One region of the Pseudomonas sp. B611 genome, then DNA from elsewhere that is predicted to be linked to it. Evidence: riboswitches for the same ligand, from Rfam matches in the RefSeq annotation. Region 1 holds a riboswitch; each other region holds the start of a gene.
What was found. Region 1 has a riboswitch for cobalamin ahead of cobO (cob(I)yrinic acid a,c-diamide adenosyltransferase). Riboswitches for the same ligand answer to the same signal wherever they lie in the genome.
Positions count from the first base shown of each region.

Region 1 (6,186 bases):
CTCCAGCCAATCCAGGCCGGGTTGCAACAGCGCGATATCGCCGCGAAAACGGTTGATGATGAAGCCTTTGACCCGCGCCTGTTCGCTAGGCGAGAGCAATTCCAGGGTGCCGACCAGATGGGCAAACACGCCGCCGCGATTGATATCGGCGATCAGCAGCACCGGGCAATCCACCGCTTCGGCGAAGCCCATGTTGGCGATGTCATTGGCGCGCAGGTTGATCTCCGCCGGGGAGCCTGCACCTTCCACCATCACCACCGGATAGGCTTCGCTCAAGCGTGCGTGAGAGGCCAGTACCGCTTGCATGGCGATGGCTTTGTAGTCGTGATAGGCCACGGCGTTCATGCTGGTCACGGCGCGGCCGTGGATGATCACCTGGGAACCGGTGTCGCTGTTGGGCTTGAGCAGCACCGGGTTCATGTCGGTGTGCGGCGCCAGGTTGGCAGCCTGGGCCTGCACGGCCTGGGCGCGGCCGATTTCGCCGCCTTCGGCGGTCACGGCACTGTTGAGGGCCATGTTCTGCGGCTTGAACGGCGCCACGGCGACGCCCTGGCGTATCAACCAGCGGCACAGCGCGGTCACCAGCGTGCTTTTGCCGGCATCGGAGGTGGTGCCTTGCACCATCAGCGTACTCATGAGGCGTCCTTGTAGGCGGTCAGTGCCGCGTCGAGGCGCTGCCAGTCGGCCTCGGTGTCGGGCAGGCCAAAGCGCAGACTGCTGTCATGCACAAACAGGCGCAGCAGAATGCCGCGCTGGGCCATGAATTCGTGCAGGCGCTCGGCGTGCGGGGTGATCAGCCATTGGAACAAGGCGCAGCCGCCCTGGGGTTGAAAACCGTGGCGCTCAAGCACGCCAAACAAACGCTCGGCGGCGTCGGCGCAGCGCTTGCGCTGGCGCGTATGCCCGGCCACGTCGAGCAAGCATTCCTGGCCCAGTACGCGGGTCGGCCCACTGACCGCCCACGGCCCGACCTGTTCGGCGAGCAGCTTGAGCAGCTTGCGCTCGGCCAGCACAAACCCCAGACGCACCCCGGCGAGGCCGAAGAATTTGCCAAATGAGCGCAACACGATCAGCCCGACTTGGTGGGCCTGGCTGGCCAGGCTCAGGTGTGGGGTGATGTCCATGAACGCTTCATCCACCACCAGCCAACCGCCGCGTTGCGCCAGGCGCGCATGCCAATCCAGCAGGCGTTCCGGGGTCAGGCTCAGGCCAGTGGGGTTATTCGGATTGACCACCACCAGCACATCGAGGCCGTCGAGAAAGAAATCGACCTCCTGCTCCAGCACTTCACGCACCACGTAACCGGCGCGGCGCCAGGCTTCGGCGTGTTCGGCGTAGCACGGCGACAGCACGCCGACCTTGCCCGCCCGGCGCAGGCGCGGCAGCAACTGGATCGCGGCCTGGGAACCGGGCACTGGCAACACCTGCGCGGCCCCGTAGTACTCGCTGGCGGCGCGTTCCAGGCCGTCGTCGGTCTCAGGCAAACGCGCCCAGGCACGCAGCGGGATCTCCGGGATCGGCCAGGGCCAAGGCGCAAGGCCGCTGGACAAGTCGAGCCAGTCGGCCTCGGCAATCCCGTACTGAATCGCCGCCTTGCGCAGCCGGCCACCGTGCTCAAGCATAGAATTGCGCCCCCGCGCAGAGAATCAGCAGCCATAACCATACGCCGCGCTGCACCAGCTGCCAGCCGCGGTCGATGGAATCCGCATCCGCTGCCGGGCCTTCGCCCAATTGCGGACGCTGATGGACTTCGCCGTGATAAATCGCGGCGCCGCCCAGTTCGACACCCAGGGCACCCGCCCCCGCCGCCATCACCGGACCAGCATTGGGGCTGTCCCAGGTCGGCCCCTGCGTGCGCCAGCATTTCAGCGCCAGGCGGGTTTTGCCCAGCAGCGCGTAGGTCAGTGCCACCAGGCGCGCCGGAATATAGTTGAGCACGTCGTCGATCTTGGCCGCCGCCCAGCCGAAACGCTCGAAGCGTTCGTTGCGATAGCCCCACATGGCATCCAGGGTGTTGCTCAGGCGATAGAGCACCACGCCCGGCACGCCGGCCACCACAAACCAGAACAGCGCGGCGAACACCGCATCGCTGCCGTTCTCCAGCACCGATTCGGTGGCGGCACGGGCGACTTCGGTGCGGTCCAGCTCACTGGTCTGCCGGCTCACCAGGTAACTCACGCGCTGGCGCGCTTCGTCCAGATCGTCGCTGCGCAGGGCCTGTGCCACCGGAATCACGTGTTCGCCAAGGCTGCGCATGCCGAGAGCGCAGTACAGCGCCAGGATCTCCAGCACCCAGCCGATATACGGCGCCCACGACAACGCGGTGGCCAGCAAGGTCAGCGGCACCACGGCGATAAACCACGCGGTCACGCCATGGCTGCGCCAGCCACGGCCACCCGTGTTGAAACGTTGCTCGATGCGCCCGGCGAAATTACCGAATGCCACCAGCGGATGCCAGCGCTTGGGCTCGCCCAGCAGCGCATCCAGCGCGACGGCGGCGACACACAGCAAGGCCACACTCATTGACTCACTCCCCACACATTTTCATACAACATGTCACTCAGCGGCCGTGGTTCGGTCCAGCCTTCGAGTTGCAGCATCGGTGCCGGATAAAACTCGGCCACCGGCCCCAGGCACAGCACGGCCAGGGGTTTCGCGCCGGAGGGCAAGCCCAGCAGGTCGGCCAGAGCCTGGGGCTCGAACAGCGAGACCCAGCCCAGGCCCAGGCCTTCGACGCGGGCGGCCAGCCACAGGTTCTGGATCGCACAGGACAACGACGCCATGTCCATCTCCGGCAAGGTGCGGCGACCGAAGATGTGGCGTTCGCGATCGTCCATCAGTGCCGCCACCAGTACCTCGGCGCAATCGTGGATGCCTTCGACCTTGAGCTTCATGAAGTCGTCGGAGCGTTCGCCCAGCGCTTCGGCGGTGCGTATGCGTTCTTCTTCCACCAACTGCTGAATCTGCCCACGCAGTTGGCGGTCGCTGATGCGGATGAAGCGCCAGGGTTGCATCAGGCCGACACTGGGCGCCTGGTGGGCGGCCTGGAGCAGGCGGTGGAGCAGTTCGGGGGCCACGGTGCCGCCGGTGAAGTGGCGCATGTCGCGGCGTTCGGCGATGGCGCGGTAGACGGCGTCGCGGTCGGCTTGGGGGAAGGCGTTGTCGGTCATGGCCCTATCGCGGGCAAGCCCGCTCCCACATTGGACTGCGTTTCAACTCGGTCAACTGTGGGAGCTGGCTTGCCTGCGATGGCGGCCTCCCGGTCCGGCACAAACAGTGCAGCCACCGCCGCCGGATTCGACGGAAAGTAAAAGTGTACGTAGGAAGCGGTCATCCGCCCTTGTCGGTAAACCGCCTCGGCGCCGCGCCCGCCATTGGGGCTTACGCCACGGGCAATCGGCGTGCATTCGGTGCTGGTCAGGGAGTGGTGATAGGTATGCCCACGCAGTACGCCTTCCGGCAATTCGACATTTTGCAGGGCCAGGGCAGCCAACTTCTTCTGCATCACGGCGTCGCCCGGCAGCAGGCCGAGCAACTCGGCACGTTGGCCGGCGACATCGGTGAGCGAGTCCAGCAGGTACAACATGCCGCCGCACTCGGCGAGCAACGGTTTGCCGGCGGCGTGATGGGCGCGGATCGCGTCCAGCATCGCGGTGTTTTCCGACAACGCCTGGTGATGCAATTCCGGGTAGCCGCCCGGCAGATACAGACTGTCGGCGTCAGGCAATTCCCGATCATGGATCGGTGAAAAGAAATGCAACTCGGCACCCATCGCCCGCAACAGGTCGAGGCTGGCGCCGTAGGTAAAGGCGAAGGCTTCGTCGCGGGCCACGGCGATGCGCACACCGTCGAGCAGCGGCTCGGCAGCGATCACTTCAGGCGCGGCGAAGGTCACTGGCGGCGGCAAGGCGACTTCGCAACTGCTGCCCAAGGCTTGGGCGGCGGCGTCGAGGCGCACGTCGAGGTCATTCAGTTCGCTGGCCTGCACCAGGCCCAGGTGACGGCTTGGCAATTCGATGCCGGTCTCGCGGGACAAGGCGCCGTACCAGCGCAGGCCTTCGGTGAGGCTGCCTTCGAGCAGTTGCGCATGGCGCAGGGTGCCGACGCGGTTGGCCAGCACGCCGGCGAACGGCAGGTCCGGCTGATAACGCGCCAAGCCCAAGGCCAACGCGCCAAACGTCTGGGCCATGGCGGTGCCGTCGATCACGCCAAGTACCGGCACGCCGAAGTGGCGGGCCAGGTCAGCGCTGGAGGGGGTGCCGTCGAACAGGCCCATGACGCCTTCGATGAGGATCAGGTCGGCCTCGCCGGCGGCTTCCCACAACAGGCGGCGACTTTCCTGCTCGCCCACCATCCACATGTCCAACTGATACACCGGCGCACCGCTGGCACGCTCGTGAATCATCGGGTCGAGAAAGTCCGGCCCGCATTTGAACACGCGCACTTTACGCCCCAGGTTGCGGTGCAAACGGGCCAGCGCTGCGGTGACGGTGGTTTTGCCCTGGCCAGACGCCGGTGCGGCGATCAATACGGCCGGGCAATGACGGGGCTGATTCAAAGTTCGACGCCCTTCTGTGCCTTGATACCGGCCTGGAACGCGTGCTTGAGCATGCCCATTTCGGTGACGGTGTCGCCCATTTCGATCAATTCAGGCTTGGCGCCACGGCCGGTGACCACCACGTGCTGCATCGGCGGGCGTGCTTGCAGGTCGCTGAGCACTTGGTCGAGGTCGAGGTAGCCGTGTTTGAGGGCGATGTTCAGTTCATCGAGGACGACCAGGCCAATGGACGGGTCTTGCAGCAGTTCGCGGGAAACTTCCCACGCGGCTTCGGCGGCGGCGATGTCGCGCTGGCGGTCCTGGGTTTCCCAGGTGAAGCCTTCGCCCATGACATGGAAGCGCACTTGCTCGGGGAAACGGCGGAAGAACAGTTCTTCGCCCGTGCTGTTACGCCCCTTGATGAACTGCACCACGCCGCACTGCATACCGTGGCCCATGGCGCGGGCGAGCATGCCGAACGCGGAACTGCTTTTGCCTTTGCCGTTGCCGGTCAGCACCAGCAGCAGGCCGCACTCGTTGGGGGAATTGGCGATGCGCTCGTCGATCACGGCTTTTTTGCGCAGCATGCGCGCCAGGTGGCGTTCGTCGCGGTCGGGGGAATCGGTCATGGCAGCTCTCCGTTGGGGCTGGACAAAAACGGCGGGCAGGAAAAAGAAAAAACAGACAGCCAAGCATCGCCCACCGTGATGCTGTTGGATGTTTCAGGCCGGTCTCCGGGCTCATGAGTGGCGCGCTTGCCGACGCTGCGCCTTCCCATATCGCGGGGCGATACAGTGGCAAAAGCAGGGTCTTGACTCATTTACCGTTGCGGGGGCAGCGCCGGAATTGCGGCAGCACTGTGTACAAGTGCGCTCGCTCACCGGCTTCCCTGTTTCACTCGGTGGACCCGTGGGTCACAGAGCACCTGGAACAAGTCGCGAAGGGTAGAGGGTTGGGGGTGGAGCGTCAATTAAAGCCGGCTGCGCACTTGAACCATCGGACCGCCGCGCGCCTCTACCCTTACAGGTATCCAGGAGAAAACCATGCACAAGACCCGACTTGCCCTACTGATCATGTGCGCAGGCGCCCTCGTCGCCTGCGGTGAAAGTTCGACCTTGCAAGTATCTGACGGTACCGGGCCTTCCCCCAAGCTCCCGGAGCCAAACAAGACCCTGATCCCCACGGTAAACATCGCACCCGCCATCGGCTGGCCTGAGGGCGCGAAACCAACTGCCGCTGCGGGCACCCAAGTGGCGGCGTTTGCCGAGGGCCTGGACCACCCGCGCTGGCTATACGTACTGCCCAATGGCGACGTGCTGGTGGCAGAAACCAATGCGCCGCCCAAACCCGATGACTCAAAGGGCATTCGTGGCTGGGTGATGGAAAAGGTCATGGGCCGAGCCGGCGCTGGTGTGCCGAGCCCGAACCGCATCACGTTGCTGCGCGATGCGGACCACGATGGCATCGCCGAGACCCGCACGGTCTTCCTGGCAAACCTCAATTCGCCGTTCGGCATGGCCCTGGTGGGCAATGACCTGTATGTGGCGGACTCGGACAAGCTGCTGCGCTTCCCCTACCAACCGGGTGAGACCACGATCAAAGCAGCCGGCACCAAGGTCGTCGACCTCCCCGGCGGCAGTATCAACCAC
Region 1 covers NZ_JBUZST010000005.1:128,718-134,903, forward strand. Annotated here, with positions in the region: gene ACZRMO_RS13335 (cobyric acid synthase) at 1-636, opposite strand, end outside; gene cobD (threonine-phosphate decarboxylase CobD) at 633-1,622, opposite strand; gene cbiB (adenosylcobinamide-phosphate synthase CbiB) at 1,615-2,523, opposite strand; gene bluB (5,6-dimethylbenzimidazole synthase) at 2,520-3,170, opposite strand; gene ACZRMO_RS13355 (cobyrinate a,c-diamide synthase) at 3,167-4,558, opposite strand; gene cobO (cob(I)yrinic acid a,c-diamide adenosyltransferase) at 4,555-5,166, opposite strand; cobalamin riboswitch at 5,246-5,481, opposite strand; gene ACZRMO_RS13365 (PQQ-dependent sugar dehydrogenase) at 5,581-6,186, shown strand, end outside.

Region 2 (6,186 bases), on a different contig from region 1:
GGAAATGGGGAATATCAGTCATGCACACTCTCTTTACGATCGTTCCCACGCTCCCGCGTGGGAACGTATCAATGGACGCTCAGCGTCCGCTCTTGTGACGCAGAGCGTCACGAACTGCATTCCCACGCAGAGCGTGGGAACGATCCATCAGCTGTCTTCTTCTATATCCAGCAACAGGTTTTCCAACGCTTCGCGATAAGCCCCAGGCTCCTGCCACATGCCGCGCTGCTGGGCTTCAAGCATGCGCTCGGTCATGTCGCGCAGGGCATCGGGGTTGTGCTGTTGCACAAAGGCGCGGGTGTCGGGGTCGAGCAAATAAGCATCGGCGAGCAAGGCGTATTGATGATCGTCGATCAGCGCGGTGGTGGCGTCGAAGGCGAACAGATTGTCCACAGTTGCGGCCATCTCAAACGCACCTTTATAGCCGTGGCGCTTCACACCTTCGATCCACTTGGGGTTGGCGGCGCGGGAGCGGATCACCCGGTTCAGCTCTTCCTTCAAGGTGCGGATTTTCGGCAAGTCGGGCTGGCTATGGTCGCCATGGTAACTGGCAGCCTTGTCGCCGCTCAGGGTTTCCACGGCGGCGAGCATGCCGCCCTGAAATTGGTAGTAGTCATTCGAATCGAGCAGGTCGTGCTCGCGGTTGTCCTGGTTCTGCAATACGGCCTGCACCTGGCTCAAGCGCTGGGCGAATTGTTCGCGGGCGGCGGTGCCTTCGTCGGCGCCGCCATAGGCATAACCGCCCCAGTTCAGATACACCTCGGCCAGGTCCTCGCGGCTTTGCCACAGGCGACCATCGATCGCACCCTGCACGCCCGCGCCATAGGCCCCGGGTTTGGCGCCAAAGATGCGCCAGCCGGCCTGTTTCGCGGCGGCCTCTTCGTCCAGGCCGGACTGGATCAACGCTGCCCGCTCGCTGCGCACCTTGGCGGCCAGCGGGTTCATGTCGTCTGGCTCATCCAATGCGGCCACCGCCTGCACCGCCGCGTCAAACAGGCGGATCAGGTTGGCAAAGGCATCACGGAAGAACCCGGACACCCGCAGCGTCACGTCGACCCGTGGGCGATCCAACAGGCTGATCGGCAGGATTTCAAAGTCATCCACCCGCTGGCTGCCGGTCGCCCAAACCGGGCGCACGCCCATCAGGGCCATGGCCTGGGCAATATCGTCGCCACCGGTGCGCATGGTGGCAGTGCCCCATACCGACAAGCCAAGTTGGCGCAGATGGTCGCCGTGGTCCTGCAAGTGCCGCTCAAGGATCAGGTTGGCGGATTGAAAACCGATGCGCCAGGCCGTGGTGGTCGGCAGGTTGCGCACGTCCACGGTAAAAAAGTTACGCCCGGTGGGCAGCACATCCAAACGCCCGCGACTGGGCGCGCCGCTTGGCCCCGCCGGCACGAAACGGCCACTCAGGGCATCCAGCAAACCGCACATTTCGGCCGGGCCGCAGGCATCCAGGCGCGGCGCGACGACGATGCGCAGGCTCTCGATAACCGCCTTCACATCCTCCCAACCGGGCTCTTCAAGCTGCTCAAGCGGGCCTTCCAGTGCCTGTTCGATCAACCGCGCCGCATACAATTCCAGACGCTCACGGGTGTCTCCGGCGGTGCGCCACAACTGTGAATCGATGTTTTGCAACACCTGCGGGCGGCGGCCGGTCCAGGGTTCAGCGAGGGCGCAATCCAACGGATCGAAACCCAGCTCGAACGCCTTGGCCAATACCCGCAACAAGCTCGATTGCGCGCCACGCCCATCGCCACGGGGGATACGCAACAACGCGAGCAAGGTGTCGATGCGCAAACGGCCCTCGGGCGACTCGCCAAAGATGTGCAGGCCGTCGCGGATCTGCGATTCCTTCAAGTCACACAGATAGGTGTCGAGACGCGGCAGCCAGACGGCAGCGTCGGCATCGTTGTCCAGCTCAAGCTCCTGGTCGATACGGGTTTCACGCACCAGCTTGAGGATGTCTTTTTGCAGTTCAAGCGCACGCCGAGGGTCAAGCAATTGCGCTTCGTAATATTCGTCGGCCAACAGCTCCAGGTCACGCAATGGCCCGTAGGTTTCGGCGCGGGTCAGCGGCGGCATCAAGTGGTCGATGATCACCGCCTGGGTTCGCCGCTTGGCCTGGGCGCCCTCACCCGGATCGTTGACGATGAACGGGTAGATATTCGGCAACGGCCCCAGCAGCGCATCGGGCCAGCAGTGCTGCGACAGGCCGACGCCCTTGCCCGGCAGCCACTCCAGGTTGCCGTGCTTGCCAACGTGGATCACGCCGTGGGCGCCGTAGGTGTGGCGCAACCAGAAATAGAACGCCAGGTAGCCGTGGGGCGGCACCAGGTCCGGGTCGTGATACACCGCGCTGGCGTCCACCTGGTAACCCCGCGCCGGCTGGATGCCGACGAAGGTCAGGCCCAGGCGCAGGCCCGCGATCATCATGCGGCCGTCGCGGCACATCGGGTCGTTATGGGGCGTGCCCCAGCGCTCGATCACCGCTTGGCGGTTGGCTTCGGGCAAGCGCTTGAACATCGCCTCGTAGTCGTCAAGACCGAGGCTTTGGTGGCACGGGCGCAGGTCGAGGCTGTCGAGGTCGTTGGTCACGCCGCCGAGCAAGTCATGGATCAGCGCCGTTCCGCTCTGCGGCAAGTCGGCAGGCAGCGGATACCCTTCGGCCTGCAACGCGCGCAGGATATTCAACGCCGCTGCCGGCGTATCCAGGCCCACTCCGTTGCCGATACGGCCATCGCGGGTCGGGTAGTTGGCGAGGATCAGCGCGATGCGTTTTTCGCGATTGGGCACCCGCGCCAATTCGACCCAGCGCCGCGCCAGCTCGGCGACAAAATCCATGCGCTCGGGCGCGGCGCGGTAACACACCACATCCGACTGGCTGCGCTCGCTGCGCCAGGCCAGGTCCTTGAAGCTGATCGGCCGGCTGATAATGCGCCCGTCCAGCTCAGGCAAGGCAATATGCATCGCCAAATCCCGCGGGCCGAGGCCTTGCTCGCTGGCCTGCCAGCCCGGTTCGTTATCTTGGGCGCAAATCGCCTGGATCACCGGGATATTGCGGCGAAACGGCCGCAAGTGCGGTGCTTCAGGGCTGGATTGGGCAAAGCCGGTGGTGTTCAGGATCACCGCCGCACCCACCTCATCCAGCAGGTCCTCGACCACCGCCAGGCAGCCAGGCTCTTTCAAACTGGCCACCGCCATCGGCAGCGGATTAAGGCCCGCCGCCTGCAAGCGCTGGCAGAACACATCGATAAACCCGGTATTGGCCGCCTGCAAATGGGAGCGGTAAAACAGCACCGCCGCCACCGGCCATTCGGCGTGCCAGTCCGCCTGCCAGTCGTGCAGGCAGGTGTTGGCTTTATGCGGGTGATAGATCGCCGTGCGCGGCAAGGTTTGCGGCTCGGCCCAGGCGTAGTCGCGGCCCAGGTGGGTACTGGCCAGGCAGCGATAGAAATCCAGCGCATTGCCCAAGCCACCCTGGCGCAGAAAGTGCCACAGGCGGTCACGCTCCTGCGCGCCGACGGTGCTCAAGCCGCTGAGTTCCGGGTCCGGGCGATCATCCCCCGGCACCAGGATCAGTTGCACGCCGCGCTCGGCCAGCTCCACCAGACGCTCGATGCCATAACGCCAATAACCGATGCCGCCATGCAGCGAGATCAGGATGACCTTGGCATGGCGCAGCACTTCATCGACGTACAGGTCGACCGAAGCGTGGTTCTGCACCTGCATCGGGTTGGCCAGGCGCAGGCTCGGGTAGTCGTCAGGCAACTGCTGGGCCGCTTCGGCCAGCAGCGCCAGGCTGGAATCACCGCTGCACAGGATCACCAGTTCAGCGGGAGTTTGGCCAAGGTCGGCAATATTGTCGTCCGAGACGAAACCACCGGGCTGGGTCCTGAGCAGGTGCATGGGTTAAACGCTGAGGGCGGCGCGCAATTGCGCTTCGAGGCCCGCCGCGTCGAGGTCCTGACCGATCAGCACCAAGCGGGTGATACGTGCTTCGTCAGCGCCCCAGGCGCGGTCGAAATGCTTGTCGAACCGCGTGCCCACGCCCTGGATCAGCAGGCGCATCGGCTTGTTGGGGATGGCGGCGAAACCTTTGACACGCAGGATGCCGTGTTGCACCACCAATTGGGTCAGCGCGTCGAGCAGCAAGGCTTCGTCGGCTTGTGGCAAGTCGATGGAGATCGAATCGAAGGCGTCGTGATCATGATCGTCTTCACCTTCGTGATGATGATCGTGATGGCTGTGGCGGCCGTCGATATGCTCCTCGGAGCCGGCGCCCAGGCCGATCAGCACGTCCAATGGCAGGCGACCGCTGCTGGCTTCAATGATCTTGACCGCTGGCGGCAGCTCTTCGGCGACTTCCAGGCGCACACGGGCGAGGTCTTCGGCACTGATCAGGTCGGATTTGTTGAGGATCACCAGGTCGGCGCTGGCCAGTTGGTCGGCGAACAGCTCGTGCAGTGGGGATTCGTGGTCCAGGTTCGGGTCGAGTTTGCGCTGGGCATCGACTTGGTCCGGGAACGCGGCGAAGGTGCCGGCGGCCACGGCTGGGCTGTCGACCACGGTGATCACCGCGTCAACCGTGCAAGCGCTGCGGATTTCCGGCCACTGGAAGGCTTGTACCAAGGGTTTGGGCAGGGCCAGGCCGGAGGTTTCGATGAGGATGTGGTCGAGGTCGCCGCGACGGGCGACCAATTCGCGCATCACCGGGAAGAACTCTTCCTGCACGGTGCAGCACAGGCAGCCGTTGGCCAGCTCATACACGCGGCCGTTGGCTTCTTCCTCGGTGCAACCGATGGAGCACTGCTTGAGGATTTCACCGTCAATGCCCAACTCGCCGAATTCGTTGACGATCACGGCGATGCGACGGCCCTGGGCGTTGTCGAGCATATGGCGCAGCAAGGTGGTTTTGCCCGAGCCGAGAAAGCCGGTAACGATGGTGACGGGGAGTTTGGCCAGTGTTTTCATCGGATGCCCTTTGGGGCGGGCATACGGGACGATAGGCCCTGCGACGGCGCGCAGCAGCGGTTTTCGTCACCGGATCACCCCGCCCGGTTGAATTGAAAAATCGGTTGCGAGGCAGGTCTCCTGGCTTGGGGCTTGCAGGTCTTGCGACCGGCGCTGATTGCGCCTTCCCGCCGGTTTGGCAGTGGCGTGGCAGTCAGATGAACCCTTTACAGTTGCGGGGGCAGCCGCGGCTTGGACCGCGTTCCCTTCTTAGCTTCGGCCTGGGCTGAAGAACCTCGAGGGTGCAAGGCTACGCAGTGCTTGGGGGATGGTCAATGATGGGCTGGGATTGGTTTGGTTTGGTTTGGTTTGGTTTGGTTTGGTTTGGTTTGGTTTGGTTTGGTTTGTGTACATATCCGTTGCTGCGGTAACGGCGGCTTAGGGTTCCGCCCTTACGGCGGGTCACTTTGGAAAAGCCCCAAAGTAACCAAAGGGCTCTTGCCCCAACACTCGGTGCCTCGCCTAGGCTCGGCATGCCCGTAATCCGACATGGATTTGGGGGGCCGCCGCCACGCGCCATCCATGGCGCGGGGCGGCTAAACCGGCATCCCTGCCGGTTTACCCCCCAAATCCATGCCGAATTCCGGCCAGCGTGTTTAACGGGGCGCCTAAGATCAAAATCAAAAACAAAGCGAGGCGGCCTGACAGCCGACCTGATAGGTGAAGCGTGCGCATTCCCCTGTGGGAGCTGGCTTGCCTGCGATGGCATCAACTGGGTTTGCCTGATGTACCGAGTTGTCTGCATCGCAGGCAAGCCAGCTCCCACAGTTGCCGGTTCCCACAGTTGAATGGTGAACGCCAAGACAAATACCGGTCGGCTTTAAGGCCGCCGCGCTTTTGTTTTTGATCTTACTTGCCCCGTCAAACACGCTGGCCGAACGCAGGCTTGAATCCGTGGGTAACCCGGCAGGACGCCGGGTTAGCCGCCCCGCGCCATGGATGGCGCGTGGCGGCGGCCCACGGATTCAAGCCGGAGTGAGGGCATGCCGAGCCTAGGCGAGGCACCGAGTGTTGGGGCAAGAGCCCTTTGCTTACTTTGGGGCTTTTCCAAAGTGAGTCGCTGTAAGAGCGAAACCATAAGTGGCCGTTACCTAAATAACGGATATGTACCCCACCACCACCATCACCACCAAACCCCACATCCCAATTGACTCCCCTCCCACCCCCATGCTC
Region 2 covers NZ_JBUZST010000014.1:82,832-89,017, reverse strand. Annotated here, with positions in the region: gene ACZRMO_RS23430 (ATP-binding protein) at 1-22, opposite strand, end outside; gene cobN (cobaltochelatase subunit CobN) at 148-3,909, opposite strand; gene cobW (cobalamin biosynthesis protein CobW) at 3,913-4,974, opposite strand; cobalamin riboswitch at 5,068-5,267, opposite strand.
Region 2: another riboswitch for cobalamin. It lies ahead of cobW (cobalamin biosynthesis protein CobW); the one in region 1 lies ahead of cobO (cob(I)yrinic acid a,c-diamide adenosyltransferase).

Region 3 (6,186 bases), on a different contig from region 1:
ATGAACTTTTACCCGCCCACCCCCCGTCCAAGTTGAAACGCCCAGCCAAGGACCCGCCATGACCTTCTTCATCTTCCTGCTCGCCTGCGCCGCCGCCGCCAGCACCGGCATGCTCTTCAAGCCCGGCGCCTGGTATGAATCCCTTGTCAAGCCAAGCTTCACCCCACCCAATTGGCTGTTCCCGGTGGCATGGACGCTGATCTACCTGCTGCTGGCCTGGGCCGGTTACCGCCTCAGCCTGATCCCGGACAGCCAAGTGGTACTGGCGCTGTGGGCGGCGCAGATTGCCTTGAACACGTTGTGGACGCCGGTGTTCTTCGGCGCCCATCGCATCCTCGCGGGGATGGTGATTCTGGTGGTGTTGTGGCTGACCGTGGCGGCGATGGTGGTGTTGGCGGTGCGCCTGGACTTGATCACCGGGTTGATCCTGTTCCCGTACCTGGCGTGGCTGTGTGTGGCGGCGGCGTTGAATTTCTCCATTTTGAGAAATAACCGCTGATGACTCACAACCTCTGGCCCGCCAGCGAAACCGAACTGGCCGAGATGCGCCGCTTCAACAGGAAGCTCGCCTGGTTGCCGCGTTTCAAGATCCGCAATCGCGTCACGCCGCGTGTGATCCAGGCGTTGCTGCGTGCCGGTCAACGGTTGAAACGCGCCCCTGCGGCTGAAACCCGGTACGCCGGTTCGGTGCCCGTGCGCATCCTGCGTCCCAGCGGCAAACTCAAGGGCGTGGTGCTGGATATCCACGGTGGCGGCTGGGTGATCGGCAATGCGCAGATGGATGACGCGCTCAACCTGGACATCGTCAAGGCCTGCGACGTGGCGGTGGTGTCGGTGGATTATCGGCTGGCGGTCGATACGCCGGTGCAAGGCCTGATGGACGATTGCCTCACGGCTGCGCGTTGGTTGCTGACCGCCGATGAGTTTGCGGGCCTGCCGGTGATCATCGTTGGCGAATCGGCCGGTGGGCACCTGGCGGCGGCGACGTTGCTGGCGTTGAAGGATTGGCCGGAACTGCTCGCGCGGGTCAGCGGCGCGCTGCTGTATTACGGCGTCTATGACCTCGCTGGCACGCCCAGCGTACGCGCCGCAGGCCCAGACACGTTATTGCTGGACGGGCCCGGCATGGTCCAGGCGCTAAGCATGCTCACGCCGGGGCTGAGTGACGACGAGCGTCGGCAGCCGCCGTTGTCACCGCTGTATGGCGACTTCACCGGCTTGCCGCCGGCGTTGATGTTTGTAGGGGAACTGGACCCGCTCAAGGACGACACGCTGTTGATCGCAGAGCGATGGCCGGATGCGCAAGTGCAACTGGTGCCGGAGGCGGCCCATGGGTTTATTCATTTTCCGGTGGGGATGGCGGGTAAGGTGTTGGCCTATGGCCGCCAGTGGATAGTAGGCAAGACGGCCCTTGAAGACCCTTTCAGTATCCGCCTGGTTGCTGCGGATGATGTTTCACAGGTGCTGGCGTTTGTACAACAGGCCCGCGCCGAGATGTTTCCCAAGCTCAGCGACGCCGGTATGCCGAATGATCTGGCGCAATTTGAGGCGACCTACCTTCAAGGTGACGGGCGCTTTCTGATCGCCTGCAATGCCGGTCAAATCGTCGCTGCCATTGGCTACCTGCCGTATGACAACCGGTTCCCCCAGCTGAATTATCAGGGCCGCAAGACGGTGGAAGTGGTGCGCTTGTTTGTGCTGCCGGCGTTTCGGCGCTTTGGTTTGGCGGGGGCGTTGTATCGCGCGCTGGAGGCAACGGCGCAGGCGGATGGGGTGGAGGTGATGTACCTGCATACCCATCCGTTTTTGCCGGGGGCGATTGATTTTTGGCTTCGGCAGGGGTTTGAAGTGATTGATGTCGAGGCGGACCCGGTGTGGCAGACAACGCATATGCAGCGAACACCGCAGATCTAATGTGGAAATGATCATGTGGGAGCAGGCTTGCCTGCGATGGCGGCGGGTCAGCTTGCATCTCTTCAACTGACAGACCGCTATCGCAGGCAAGCCAGCTCCCACAGTTGAATTGTGTTGTTTGGGGGTCCGCGTTCAAGCCTCTAGTTCGAGCGCAGTCGCAAGATCTTCGCCCCATCAAACGGGTCCGTCAGGTAATGCGCCTGCACCCCGAACGTCTCCTGCAACCGCTGCGGCGTCAGTACGTCCAGCGGCTTGCCCAGCGCCACCAACCGCCCGCGATCCAGCACGGCCAAGCGATCGCAAGTCAGCGCCTGGTTAAGATCATGCAGCGCAATCAACGTTGTCACCGGCAGTGCTTGCACGCCCTTCAAAATGCCAAGCTGATGCTGGATATCCAGGTGGTTGGTTGGTTCATCCAGCAACAAGATCTGCGGCCGCTGCGCCAAGGCACGGGCGATGTGTACGCGTTGGCGTTCGCCGCCGGAGAGGCTGCGCCACGCGCGATGGCTCAGGTGGGTGGCGTCCACGTCGTGCAGGGCCTGGCGCACGATGCTGTCGTCGTCGACGGACCACGGGCTCAGCGCCGACAGCCACGGCGTGCGGCCCAGGGCCACGGCGTCGAACACGCGGATGGCGTCGTCGGTGTCGGCTTGTTGTTCCACCACTGCCAGTTGCTGCGCAATCACGCGGCGGGATAACTGCCCCAGGCGCTGGCCGCCCAGCCACACCTCACCGGACGCCGGTGTACGCAACCCGGCCAGCAGTTTGAGCAAGGTGGATTTGCCGGAGCCGTTCGGCCCGACAATGCCGAGGGTTTCCCCCTGCGCGACGTCCAGATGAATATCGCGCAGCAACTCGGCGTCACGCACCTTGAAGCCCAGGCCGCGGCAACTGAGCACGCTCATCGTGCGTTCCTCCGCCCGATCAGAATCAGCGCAAACACCGGCGCGCCGACCAATGCGGTGACCACACCGACCGGAATCACCTGGCCCTTGATCAAGCTGCGCGACAGCACATCCGCCGCAATCAAAAACAGCGCACCGCCCAGCGCACTGGCCGGCAGCAAGCGCGAATGCCCGGTGCCCAGCAACAGGCGCACGGCGTGGGGAATCACCAGCCCGACAAAACCGATAGAGCCGACAATCGACACCATCACCGCCGTCACCAGCGCCGCGCAGCCCACCAGCACAAACTGCACGCGCCGCACCGGGATGCCGAGGGATGCCGCCGAGTCGCTGCCAAAGGTGAACGCATCCAGCGCCCGACGGTGCCACAGGCACACCGCCAAGCCCACGAGCGCCACCGGCACGGCCAGCCACACCGAGGGCCAGCGCACGCCGCTGAGGTTGCCCAGTAACCAGAACATGATGCCGCGCGCCTGTTCAGAGCTGGCGGATTTGGTGATGAGGAAGGCGGTCAGCGCATTGAACAGCTGTGAACCGGCAATGCCGGCGAGGATGATCTGCCCGGTGCCGCTGGACGAACCGCTGGCCCGCGCGAGCAAAATCACCAGGGCGAACGCGGCCATGGCGCCGACAAATGCGCCTGCCGACAACGAAATCAAGCCACCGCCCACGCCGATCAACGCCACCAATACCGCACCGGTCGAGGCACCGGCGCTGATGCCCAGCAGGTACGGGTCGGCCAATGGGTTGCGCAGCAGCGACTGCAAGATCACCCCGCAGGTCGCCAACCCCGCACCGCATGCGGCGGCGACCAGGGCGCGGGTCAGGCGGTAGTTCCACACCACGCCTTCGTCGATGGGGTCCAGCACGTAGCCGGCGCCCCACAGTTTATTGGCCAGCACCTGAAGCACGACCTGCGGCGAGATGGCGGTTTCACCGATGGCCACGCCGGCGAGCACGGCGGCCAGGAGCAGGGCCAGGGCGAGGAGGGCACGAATCATTGCGGCAGGTCGTAGCCGTCGATGGCCGTGGCCAGTTGTTCAAGGCCATCGAACATGCGGATGCTGGCCTGCAACGCCAGGGCGTCGAGGACGATGATGCGGTTGTTTTTTACGGCGTCCATATTGCGCGTGACCGGGTCGCTGCGCAGGAAGGCGAGTTTCTTTTCGTGGTCGTCGGCGGGGTAGCGGCGGCGGTCCATGCGGGCGATAACGAGGAAGGTCGGGTTGGCCTTGGCGATGGTTTCCCAGCCAACGGCGGGCCATTCCTCATCGGACTGCACCACGTTATGCAAGCCAAGGGTTTGCAGCATGAATTCGGGGATGCCCTTGTGGCCGGCCACGTACGGGTCGCTGGCCATCTCGGCGCTGGAGAACCACACCAGCGCGCTGGCCTGCTTGAGGCCTTTGCTCTGCACGGTGGCGACGGACTTGGCCAGGCGTGCCTTGAGCTCGTCGTTCAGCTGTTGGCCGCGATCCTGTACATCGAAAATCGCCGCCAACTGGCTGATGCTTTTATAGATGGTGTCGATGCGGAACGGCTCCAGCCGCGTGCCGTCGGCGCCCACCAGGTTGTCTTTGCCTTCGCAGTCGGAGGGCAGCAGGTAGGTGGGGATTTTCAGCTCGTGAAACTGCTCGCGGGTGCCCACCACGCCTTGCGCACCGACCACCCATTCCAGTTCGGCGGCCACCAGTTGCGGGCGCTTGGCGATCACTGCTTCGAAGCTCGGCTCGTTATTGGCCAGGCGCTCGATGCCGTCGTTCAGTGTCTTGAACTGCGGCAGTACGTTGTTGAACCACAGCGACGTGCCGACCACTTTATCGCCCACGCCCAAGGCGTAGAGCATCTCGGTGGCGACCTGGCCGATGGTCACGCTGCGCGCGGGGGCTTGTTGGAAGGTGAGGGTGCTGCCGCAGTTTTCCAGCGTCAGCGGGTAGTGGGTCGGCGCGGCGTGGGCCAGGGCACAGAAACCCAGGCCGGTGAGCAGGGCGGTAACGCGTGGCAGCATGGGGCAATCTCCGTTTGGACCGTACAGTGGACTGGGGAGGTACGGTAGTGGAAATACACCCACGAATACGGCCGCCGGGGCCGCGCAAGGATGTCCTTCCCGGACACCCCGCCGGTTGGTGATAACACTGGGCCGGCAGGTCTCCTGACTGGTGCGTCGTCGCCACGCTCCGGCCTTCCCGGACAGTGTCCAGTGGCAGTGGGGAGCAGGCTCGGCACCTACAGTTGCGGGGGCAGTTCCGATTGGCGCGACGGGGCGCGCTTGGGATTCCCTATTAGTCCCCTTCGGGAACCGGCGCGCCATGGTAGTCGATCGGGCCCATGAAAACACCGGAAATCAACTGTGGAAGGGGGCTAGTCAGCCAGGAATTGGCAAGCGTAAAAAGCAACCTGTGGCGAGGGAGCTTGCTCCCGTTGGGCCGCGAAGCGGCCCCAGCTTTTAAGGGCTGGGACTGCTGCGCAGTCCAACGGGAGCAAGCTCCCTCGCCACAGGTGCAGCGTTCGTCCTGTCAGTGGGTTATTTGCGATCCAGCCACACGGTCTGCGCATTGCAGAACTCGCGCACGCCGAAGTGCGACAGCTCACGGCCAAAGCCACTTTTCTTGATCCCGCCAAACGCCACCCGAGGGTCGGAGACGCTGAACGAGTTGACGAAGATCCCGCCAGTTTCCAGCCTGTTGGCGATATCGCGGGCTTTCGCCGCATCGGTGGTGAAGATGCTGGCCGTGAGGCCGAACTCGCTGTCATTCGCCAACTCCACCGCGTGGTCGGCGTCGCGGGCGGTGATGATCGAGGCGACGGGGCCGAACAGTTCCTGTTTGAACGAGGTCATCTGGTCGGTGACGTTGGCCAGTACGGTCGGCTCATAGTAGTTGCCTGCACCTGCGACTTTATGGCCGCCCAGCAGCAGGGTTGCGCCTTCTTCCAGGGTGGCGTGGACCTGGCCGTGCAGCTCGTCGCGCAGGTCGAAGCGGGCCATCGGGCCGATGTAGGTAGCGGTCGAAGTCGGGTCGCCCATCACCAAGGCACGGCTGGCCTCGAGGAACTTGGCGGTGAACGCCTCTACCACGCCGGCTTCGATGATCAGGCGCTTGGCGGCGGCACAGACTTGGCCGCTGTTCTGGAAACGGCCGATCAACGCGGCTTGCACTGCGGCGTCGAGATCGGCGTCGTTGAGCACGATGAACGGGTCGGAGCCGCCCAGTTCCAGCACGCATTTTTTCAGCGCGGCCCCGGCCTGGGAGCCGATGGCGATACCGGCGCGTACGCTGCCGGTGAGGGTGACGGCGGCGATGCGTGGGTCGGCGATGGCTTTGGACACGCCGTCCGGGGTCACGTTGAGCACTTCGAACAGGCCGTC
Region 3 covers NZ_JBUZST010000007.1:123,288-129,473, forward strand. Annotated here, with positions in the region: gene tspO (tryptophan-rich sensory protein TspO) at 59-499, shown strand; partial or broken gene ACZRMO_RS17380 (alpha/beta hydrolase fold domain-containing protein) at 499-1,404, shown strand; gene ACZRMO_RS17385 (GNAT family N-acetyltransferase) at 1,495-1,914, shown strand; gene ACZRMO_RS17390 (ABC transporter ATP-binding protein) at 2,055-2,819, opposite strand; gene ACZRMO_RS17395 (FecCD family ABC transporter permease) at 2,816-3,820, opposite strand; gene ACZRMO_RS17400 (ABC transporter substrate-binding protein) at 3,817-4,827, opposite strand; cobalamin riboswitch at 4,945-5,138, opposite strand; gene ACZRMO_RS17405 (aldehyde dehydrogenase family protein) at 5,344-6,186, opposite strand, start outside.
Region 3: another riboswitch for cobalamin. It lies ahead of ACZRMO_RS17400 (ABC transporter substrate-binding protein); the one in region 1 lies ahead of cobO (cob(I)yrinic acid a,c-diamide adenosyltransferase).